2 regions of the Streptomyces sp. NPDC019890 genome follow, and region 1 is predicted to be linked to the other one. Evidence: riboswitches for the same ligand, from Rfam matches in the RefSeq annotation. Region 1 holds a riboswitch; the other holds the start of a gene.

Region 1 (4,798 bases):
GTGGGGGGTGGCATCGGCTCTGCTGGCCAACGTCTTCTACAGCACCGGCTTCGTACTCGAGAAGCGGGCGCTGTCCCGCCTGCCGCGACTGAGCACGGGACAACCGGCCCGAGTCGTACGGCTGCTCATCGGCAGCCCGTTGTGGCTCGTCGGTTCGCTCGCGCTCGCCGCCGGCTTCGCGGCACAGCTCGCCGTCTACCGCACCCTTCCCATCGCGGCCGCGCAGGGCATCTTCGTCTCCGGTCTCGTGCTGCTCCTGCTGCTCTCCTCGGTCGTCCTCGGCGAGCGCCCCAGCGGCCGCGAGCGACGTGGCGTGGTCGTGATCACCCTCGCCCTGCTGATGGTGGTGGCCTCCCTCCAGCGCTCCGACGCCGTGGGCGGACATGCCTCGGCCGGCCGCGTCCTGCTGATCTGCCTGCCCGCGCTCGCAGCGGGGCTGTGGCTCTACCGCTCCGTGGAACGCCGGACGCACCGCCGCCACCGGCTGCCGACCGCGGGCGTCGAATACGGCGTCGCCGTCGGCCTGTTGTACGGCGTCAGCTCGCTCGCCATCAAGGGCGTCTCCGGTCATCTGACGACCCACGGCATCGGGGACGCCGTCCTGGCCCTGCTGAAGTCCCCCTATCCGTACATCCTGCTCGTCACCTCGGTCACCGGCCTGGTCCTGTCGCAGACCGCGCTGCAGCGCTGCCGGGCATCCCTGATCGTGCCCGTGTGCACCACCGTCACCTGTCTGTTCACTGCCGCGCTCGGCACGTTCGTCTTCGGCGAGTCCCTGCCGGAAGACCCGCTGCGGCTCGCGCTGCGGCTCGGCGGCACCGCACTCGCCGTCTCCGTACTGCTGATGCTTCCGCGTCATGACGAACCCCCCACCCCGGCGAAGGAGTTGGCCCATGAAGCCTGACGATCCGCTGCTCCGGATCATCGCCTGCCCGATCGACAAGGGGCGGCTGACGCTGCTCCTGCCCGAGGAGGTCCTCTACAACCCGCGGCTGCGCCGGCGCTATCCGATCATCGACGGGATCCCACAGCTGCTTCCCTCCTCCGGGGCCCGGGTACCCGACGAGGAGCACGAGCGGATCCTCAAGCGGATCGGTCCATGACACGTGCCGCCGGGTGCTGCTCCAGACACTCCTCTCGACCGAGGGGTGGGCCGGAGCGGACACTCCTGTGTTCGCCCCGGCCACTGGTGTCTCAGGAGGTCGCGGCGGTCACGTCGCCCCGGACCGTGCGGGCTGCCGTCACCAGGTTCTCCAGCGAGGCCCGCACCTCGGGCCAGCCGCGGGTCTTCAGGCCGCAGTCGGGGTTGACCCAGAGTCGCTCGGCGGGGATGGCTTCAAGTCCCTTGCGCAGCAGGATGGCCGCCTCGTCCGCACTGGGCACACGCGGGGAGTGGATGTCGTAGACGCCGGGGCCGACCTCACGGGGGTAGCCGGCGACGGCGAGTTCCCCCGCGACCTGCATGTGGGAGCGGGCGGCCTCCAGACTGATGACATCGGCGTCGAGGTCGTCGATGGCCTTCAGGATGTCGCCGAATTCGGCGTAGCACATGTGGGTGTGGATCTGGGTGTCCGGCCGGACGCCGCTGGTGGTGAGGCGGAATGCCTCGGTTGCCCAGACGAGGTAGTCCGTGTGGTCTGCGGTACGCAGGGGCAGCGTTTCGCGCAGGGCCGGCTCGTCGACCTGGATGACCGACGTCCCGGCCGCCTCCAGATCGTTCACTTCGTCGCGCAGCGCGAGCGCGACCTGGCGTGCGGTGTCGCCGAGTGGCTGGTCGTCGCGGACGAAGGACCAGGCGAGCATGGTGACGGGGCCGGTGAGCATGCCCTTGACAGGGCGGGCGGTCTGCGACTGTGCGTACGTCGTCCAGCGCACGGTCATCGGCTCGGGGCGGGAGATGTCGCCTGCCAGGATCGGCGGGCGGACATAGCGGGTTCCGTAGGACTGGACCCAGCCGTGCTGGGTGGCCAGATAGCCGGTGAGCTGCTCGGCGAAGTACTGGACCATGTCGTTGCGTTCGGGCTCGCCGTGCACCAGGACATCGATTCCGGCCTGCTCCTGGAAGGAGAGGACGTCGCGGATCTCGTCCTTGATCCGCTCCTCGTAGGCGGCGGTGTCGATCCGCCCCGCACGCAGATCGGCGCGGGCCAGGCGCAATTGGGCGGTCTGCGGGAAGGAGCCGATGGTGGTCGTCGGCAGCAGCGGCAGTCCGAGGTGGGTGCGCTGGGCCGCGGCCCGTTCGGGGTACGGCTGGGAGCGGCGGCCGTCGGCGTCGGTGACGGCGGCAGCCCTGGCGCGGACCGCAGGATCGTAGGTGATCGCCGAGCCGGCCCGGGATGCCAGATCGGCACGATTGGCCGCGAGTTCGGCCGTGACGGCGCCGGTGCCCTGGGTGAGACCCCGGGCCAGGGTGACGACCTCGGTGGTCTTCTGGCGGGCGAAGGCGAGCCAGCGGGTGATCTGCGGATCGATGTCCCGCTCGGCCGCAGTGTCCAGCGGGACGTGCAGCAGGGAGCAGGAGGCGGCGACGTCGACCCGGCCGGCGAGGCCGAGGAGGGTACCGAGGATCGCGAGGGACTTCTCGAAGTCGTTGATCCAGATGTTGCGGCCGTTGACGACGCCGGCGACCAGGCGCTTGCCGGGAAGTCCGCCGACAGCGGCGAGGTCGTCGAGGTTGGCGGCGGCGGATTCGGTGAAGTCGAGGGCGAGGCCGTCGATGGGGGCCTTGGCCAGGACGGGCAGTGCATCGCCGAGCCGGTCGAAGTAGGACGCGACCAGCAGTCGGGGCCGGTCGGTGAGGCCGCCGAGCTCGCGGTAGGCACGGGCCGCGGCGTTCAGCTCGGCCGGAGTGCGGTCCTGGACCAGAGCGGGCTCGTCCAGCTGCACCCACTCGGCGCCGGCCGCGCGGAGGTCGGTGAGTACCTCGGCGTACACGGGCAGCAGCCGGTCGAGCAGGGTGAGCGGGACGAAGTCCGCGGCGACGCCGGGGGCGGGCTTGGCCAGCAGGAGGTAGGTGATGGGGCCGACCAGGACCGGGCGTGCGGTGTGGCCCAGGGTGAGGGCTTCCTTCAGTTCGGCGACCTGTTTGGCCGAGTCGGCGGTGAAGACGGTGTCTGGGCCGAGTTCGGGGACAAGGTAGTGGTAGTTGGTGTCGAACCACTTGGTCATCTCCAGCGGCGCCACGTCCTGGGTGCCGCGAGCCATCGCGAAGTAGCCGTCGAGGGCACCCGCCGCCACGGCAGCGCGGTGCCGGGAGGGGATCGCACCGACCATGACGCTGGTGTCCAGGACGTGGTCGTAGTAGGAGAACTCTCCGGTCGGGACCTCGTGGATGCCGGCGTCGGCCAGCCGGCGCCAGTTGGCGGCGCGCAGTTGGGAGGCGGTCTGCTGGAGTTCGGCGGCGCTGACGCGGCCCTTCCAGTATCCCTCGATTGCCTTCTTCAGTTCCCGGCCCTGGCCCTGGCGGGGGTAGCCGTGCACGGTGGCCCGTGCGGCTGCGGCTGTGGACTTGCTGGTCACGAAACTCTCCTTCGCGAGCTCTTTGTCAAGCGGCCCGGGACGGGTCGAAGACGCGAAGGGGATGGCAGACCGGGCGAACCACGTGCTGTGTTGTCGCGCGTGACCGCCTGATATGTACGCCGACCCGCCCTCGAGGTCACCGGGACTCCGCGCACGAATGGTCGCGCGCGGGCAACGGGCAGGTCTTCGGACTCGCGGGCACATCTGCCAGGCAGACACCTACTGGCCGTTGCTTCCCAGACCCGGCCGGGTCCAGTGCGTATGACGGCGGTCGTTCCCGCTCACCGCTGCGGGGCAGTCCCGGATTTCCACCGGGTTCCCTCTTACGACGCTGCCCGCTAGAGCCCCATGCAGAAGGCAAGGGGAGGACGGGCAGCGAACCAGCTGCCCGGCCAGACTATGCGCTGCGCGGCGTCGCGGACACTTCCGTTCACAGTCCGGACGCTGAAATGAGCGGGCTCGACCTGGACAACGCCTCCGCGGCCACCCCGATCGGCATGGGCTGCCGCGTCTGCGAACGCCTCGACTGCCCGCAGCGCGCCGTGCCCCCGCTCGGGCGGTCGCTCGCCATCGACGAGAACAGCAGCACCTTCGTCCCTTATCCGGTGCGGGACGGCAAACCCCGCTGATCTCCGCCCGCCGCGCTCGTCGGACACATGCCGTTGAGACGGGAGTTGCGCCACCTACCCAGTGGTTTCCGTGTGCGTCCCGCCCGGGTCTCCGATGGCCGGATGTGAGACAAGCTCGTCATTGCGGACCACAGCAGCGAGGCGAAATCATCAGCACATGCCCGCACCGCACAGAGTCGTCATCGTCGCCTTCCCCGGCGTCGAGTTGCTGGACGTCACGGGGCCGGCCGAGGTGTTCTCGGTGGCCTCCCGCGTCGCCGGAGCGGGCCGTCCCGGCTACCAGGTGCAGATCGCGACGGCTGACGGAGGTGACGTACGCACCTCCAGCGGCGTTCGGCTGATGTCCGATCTGACTCTGGAGGAAGTGGACGGCCGGGTGGACACCCTGCTGGTCTCCGGTGCGATCACCGAGGTCGAAGGCAGCGTCGAAGCGGTGGTCGACATGAGGGTCACCGCTTGGCTGCGCGGGGCCGAGCCCCGGGCTCGCCGGATCGGGTCGATCTGTGCCGGGGCACATCTGATGGCCGCGGCAGGGCTTCTGGACGGCCTTCGGGCCACGACCCACTGGCTCACCGCCGAGCAACTGGCCGCCGAGCACCCGGAGATCAGCGTCGAGCCGGATCCGATCTTCATCCGGTCGGGGAGGGTGT
Region 2 (4,798 bases), on a different contig from region 1:
AAGAATGTGCGTATGAGACGTGGTTCGCGCTTGTCGCTGCTTCTGCTGCTGCCCCTCGCCCTGGCCGGCTGTGGTTCGGAGGTGGCGGGCGGCAGCGGCTCACGGGGCGGCGACGGTACGGGAAGCACCAGCGGCCCCGTGCCCGAGCACTCCGCGCTCGAGGCGCGCGCCCGCGCGCTGCAGACCCTGCCCGAGCATGTGTATGTGACCCGGTCCGACGGCTTCGAGCTGGCCCGGCAGTCCGTGGGTGTCATCGGCGGCGACGGCTTCTCGGCCACGTACGTCTCCAAGACCGGCGGCCGGATCACCCTCGCCGTCGACCGGGGCACGGTGGACGACGCGAACTGCGCCGCAATCCCCATGGGTTCGGCCACGGGCGCGGACGGCCCCTCCGGCGCAGCCTGCGCGAAGGACGGCAAGGGCTGGTACCGCACTTCGGACAGCGGCCATGAGTACGTCCGTACGGAGAACGGTCTGCGGATCCAGATCAGCGCCGGCCGCCGGGTGGGGCGCGACGTGCTGCGCAAGGCCGCCGAGGCGGCCCATCTCGCCGACGACCGTGAGCTGGACGAGGTCCTGCCCCAGGCCGAGGACATCGGCGGACAGACGCCCGTCGAACGCGGCGACCTGCCCCCGGCCGGCGACGGCGCCCCCAACAATGAGGTGGGCGTGAGCGGCTGATCCGGTCCACACTGCGCCCATGGACATCACCGTCAGGGCAGTGCGGCCGAAGGAGTACACCGAACTGGGCGAGATCACCGCCCAGGCCTATCTGGGCGACGGGCTGCTGGACTTCGGCGAGGACGACTCGTATCTGCAGGTGCTGCGGGATGTGGCGCGGCGGGCCGCCGAGGCCGAGGTGCTTGTCGCCGTCGACGGTCGCGGCCGCCTGCTCGGTGGCGTGACCTTTGTCTCGGGCGGCGGGGCGTGGGCCGATGTCGCCCAGGACGACGAGGCCGAGTTCCGGATGCTCGCCGTCGCCGAGCATGCCCGTGGACGGGGTGCCGGCGAGGCCCTTGTACGGGCGTGCGTCGAGCGCGCCCGCGGTGTCGAGGGGTGCAGGCGGCTCGTGTTGTCCACGCAGCGCAGCATGCTCGCGGCCCACCGGATCTACGAGCGGATGGGCTTCGTCCGAACACCCGAGCGGGACTGGGGGCCCATTGCCGGGATCACCCTACTGACGTACGCGTTGGAGCTGTAGCCGCCCCGACACAACATGTGGTGGGTGCGGCAACTCCCCGCCCCCACATGTATGCTCATGCTCGCTGTCGCCGCAGGGGAATCCGGTGCGAATCCGGAACTGTCCCGCAACGGTGTGCTGTGGTGTGCTTTGTCGCACCCCACCAGTCCGAAGACCTGCCGACGGTGCATCCGGCTCGACCGAACCGGGTGCCGAGACGTCCGGGCCTCGCGGTTGGGTCGGTGGACGCCGTGCGGTGTGCTGCCCGTTTCCGGGTACGTACGCCTCCGCGGCCCGCCCCCTCCCCCGTCGGCCCAGAGCCGAGCGAGGGAGAGCACCACGTGACCATCGCGCCAGCCGATCCGGCTTCAGGCATCGCAGAGCAGGCTGCCGAAGAGACCGACGGCCCCGGGACCGCGCTTCTGCGGACCCTGACCGATCTCACCGCGGATCTGCCGGACACCGACCCGGGACGCGTCGCCGCCGCCGCGCTGCGCGGCCGCAACGCCCGGTCGGACGCGGCCGAGTTGCGGAGCCTCGCCACCGACGCCGCCGCGGGGCTGATCTCCGAGGACCCGGCCTACTCCCGCCTCGCCGCCCGCCTGCTGACCCGTCACATCGCGGACGAGGCCGCCGGACAGGGCGCGGTCTGTTTCTCGGCATCCGTCGCGGTCGGCCACCGCGAGGGCCTGATCGCCGACCGCACCGCCGAGTTCGTGACGCTGCACGCCGCTCGTCTTGACGCGCTGATCGACCAGGACGCCGACGACCGCTTCGGCTACTTCGGACTGCGCACCCTCTACAGCCGCTATCTGCTCCGGCACCCGATCACCCGTCAGGTGATCGAGACCCCGCAGCACTTCATGCTGCGCGTCGCCGCCGGCCTCGCCGAGGACACCTCCACCCGCGCCCTGGACGAAGTCGCCGCGCTGTACCGGCTGATGAGCCGGCTCGACTACCTGCCCTCCTCCCCCACCCTCTTCAACTCCGGCACCCGTCACCCGCAGATGTCCTCCTGCTATCTGCTGGACTCGCCGCTGGACGAGCTCGACTCGATCTACAACCGCTACCACCAGGTCGCACGCCTGTCCAAGCACGCCGGTGGCATCGGCCTCTCGTACTCCCGTATCCGCGCCCGCGGTTCTCTGATCCGCGGCACCAACGGCCACTCCAACGGCATCGTGCCGTTCCTGAAGACGCTGGACGCCTCGGTCGCCGCCGTGAACCAGGGCGGCCGCCGCAAGGGCGCCGCCGCGATCTACCTGGAGACCTGGCACGCGGACATCGAGGAGTTCCTGGAGCTCCGCGACAACACCGGTGAGGACGCGCGGCGTACGCACAACCTCAACCTCGCGCACTGGATCCCCGACGAGTTCATGCGCCGCGTCGAGGCCGACGCCGACTGGTCGCTGTTCTCGCCCGCCGACGTGCCGGAGCTTGTCGACCTGTGGGGCGACGAGTTCGACGCCGCGTACCGCAAGGCGGAGGCCGACGGCCTGGCCCGCAAGGCCATCCCGGCGCGCGAGCTGTACGGCCGCATGATGCGCACCCTCGCCCAGACCGGCAACGGCTGGATGACCTTCAAGGACGCCTCCAACCGCACGGCCAACCAGACCGCCGAGCCCGGCCGGGTCGTCCACTCGTCGAACCTGTGCACCGAGATTCTTGAGGTCACCGACGACGGCGAGACGGCCGTCTGCAACCTCGGCTCGGTCAACCTGGGTTCGTTCGTCGCGGGCGACGGCATCGACTGGGAGCGCCTCGACGAGACGGTCCGTACCGCCGTGACCTTCCTCGACCGGGTCGTCGACATCAACTTCTACCCGACCGAGCAGGCCGGGCGCTCCAACGCCAGGTGGCGGCCGGTGGGCCTGGGCGCGATGGGCCTCCAGGACGTCTTCTTCAAGCTCCGCCTCCCCTTCGACTCACCCGAGGCGAAGGCGCTCTCCACGAAGATCGCCGAGCGGATCATGCTCGCGGCGTACGAGTCGTCCTGCGAGCTCGCCGAGCGCAACGGCCCGCTGCCCGCCTGGTCCGAGACCCGCGCGGCCCGCGGCGTACTCCACCCCGACCACTACGACGTCGAGCTCAACTGGCCGGAGCGCTGGGACGCCCTGCGCGCGCGGGTGGCGAAGAGCGGCATGCGCAACTCCCTCCTGCTCGCCATCGCACCGACTGCCACCATCGCCTCGATCGCGGGCGTGTACGAGTGCATCGAGCCGCAGGTCTCCAACCTCTTCAAGCGCGAGACGCTGAGCGGTGAGTTCCTCCAGGTCAACGCCTATCTGGTCGAGGAGCTGAAGAAGCTCGGCGTGTGGGACGCGCAGACCCGGGAGGCGCTGCGCGACTCCAGCGGCTCGGTGCAGGCCTTCAACTGGATCCCGGCCGACGTCCGCGCGCTGTACCGCACAGCGTGGGAGATCCCGCAGCGCGGCCTGATCGACATGGCCGCCGCCCGCACCCCCTTCCTGGACCAGTCGCAGTCGCTGAACCTGTTCCTGGAGACGCCGACCATCGGGAAGCTCAGCTCGATGTACGCGTACGCCTGGAAGCAGGGCCTGAAGACGACGTACTACCTGCGCTCCCGTCCCGCGACGCGGATCGCCCGCGCGGCTTCCGGCACCTCGGCGGCCGCCGCCCCCATCCCGGTGCAGGCCACCGACCCCGACGCGGTCGCCTGCTCCCTGGAAAACCCCGAGTCCTGCGAGGCCTGCCAGTAATGAGCTCGACCGAAAAGAACCTTCTGGACCCCGGCTTCGAGCTGACTCTCCGCCCGATGCGCTACCCGGACTTCTACGAGCGCTACCGCGACGCGATCAAGAACACCTGGACCGTGGAGGAGGTCGATCTCCACTCCGACGTGGCCGACCTCGCCAAGCTCACGCCCGGCGAGCAGCACATGATCGGCCGGCTGGTCGCGTTCTTCGCGACGGGCGACTCGATCGTCTCCAACAACCTGGTGCTCACCCTCTACAAGCACATCAACTCCCCGGAGGCGCGGCTCTACCTGAGCCGTCAGCTCTTCGAGGAGGCGGTGCACGTCCAGTTCTATCTGACGCTGCTCGACACCTATCTGCCGGACCCGGACGACCGCGCGGCCGCCTTCGACGCGGTCGAGGAGATCCCCTCCATCCGCGAGAAGGCCCAGTTCTGCTTCAAGTGGATGGACTCGGTCGAGAAGATCGACCGGCTGGAGTCGAAGGCCGACCGCCGTCGCTTCCTGCTGAACCTGATCTGCTTCGCGGCCTGCATCGAGGGGCTGTTCTTCTACGGCGCGTTCGCGTACGTCTACTGGTTCCGCTCCCGCGGTCTGCTGCACGGCCTGGCCACCGGCACCAACTGGGTGTTCCGCGACGAGACCATGCATATGAACTTCGCCTTCGAGGTCGTGGACACGGTCCGCAAGGAGGAGCCGGAGCTCTTCGACGACCAGCTCCAGCAGCAGGTCACCGACATGCTGAAGGAGGCTGTCGAGGCGGAGCTGCAGTTCGGCCGCGATCTGTGCGGCGAGGGTCTGCCGGGCATGAACACCGAGTCGATGCGCGAGTATCTGCAGTGCGTCGCCGACCAGCGGCTGACCCGTCTGGGCTTCGCCCCGGTGTACGGCTCGGAGAATCC

The links. Region 1 has a riboswitch for cobalamin ahead of metE (5-methyltetrahydropteroyltriglutamate--homocysteine S-methyltransferase). Riboswitches for the same ligand answer to the same signal wherever they lie in the genome.
Region 2: linked by a shared signal. The riboswitch ahead of ACI2LP_RS10880 (ribonucleoside-diphosphate reductase subunit alpha) and the one ahead of metE (5-methyltetrahydropteroyltriglutamate--homocysteine S-methyltransferase) in region 1 are both predicted to bind cobalamin.

The regions. Positions count from the first base shown of each region.
Region 1 covers NZ_JBJDQK010000011.1:243,791-248,588, reverse strand. Annotated here, with positions in the region: gene ACI2LP_RS27645 (DMT family transporter) at 1-904, shown strand, start outside; gene ACI2LP_RS27640 (Trm112 family protein) at 894-1,103, shown strand; gene metE (5-methyltetrahydropteroyltriglutamate--homocysteine S-methyltransferase) at 1,195-3,519, opposite strand; cobalamin riboswitch at 3,679-3,873, opposite strand; partial or broken gene ACI2LP_RS27630 (short-chain fatty acyl-CoA regulator family protein) at 3,975-4,148, shown strand; gene ACI2LP_RS27625 (GlxA family transcriptional regulator) at 4,306-4,798, shown strand, end outside.
Region 2 covers NZ_JBJDQK010000003.1:549,981-554,778, forward strand. Annotated here, with positions in the region: gene ACI2LP_RS10870 (hypothetical protein) at 13-681, shown strand; gene ACI2LP_RS10875 (GNAT family N-acetyltransferase) at 701-1,201, shown strand; cobalamin riboswitch at 1,212-1,379, shown strand; gene ACI2LP_RS10880 (ribonucleoside-diphosphate reductase subunit alpha) at 1,522-3,900, shown strand; gene ACI2LP_RS10885 (ribonucleotide-diphosphate reductase subunit beta) at 3,900-4,798, shown strand, end outside.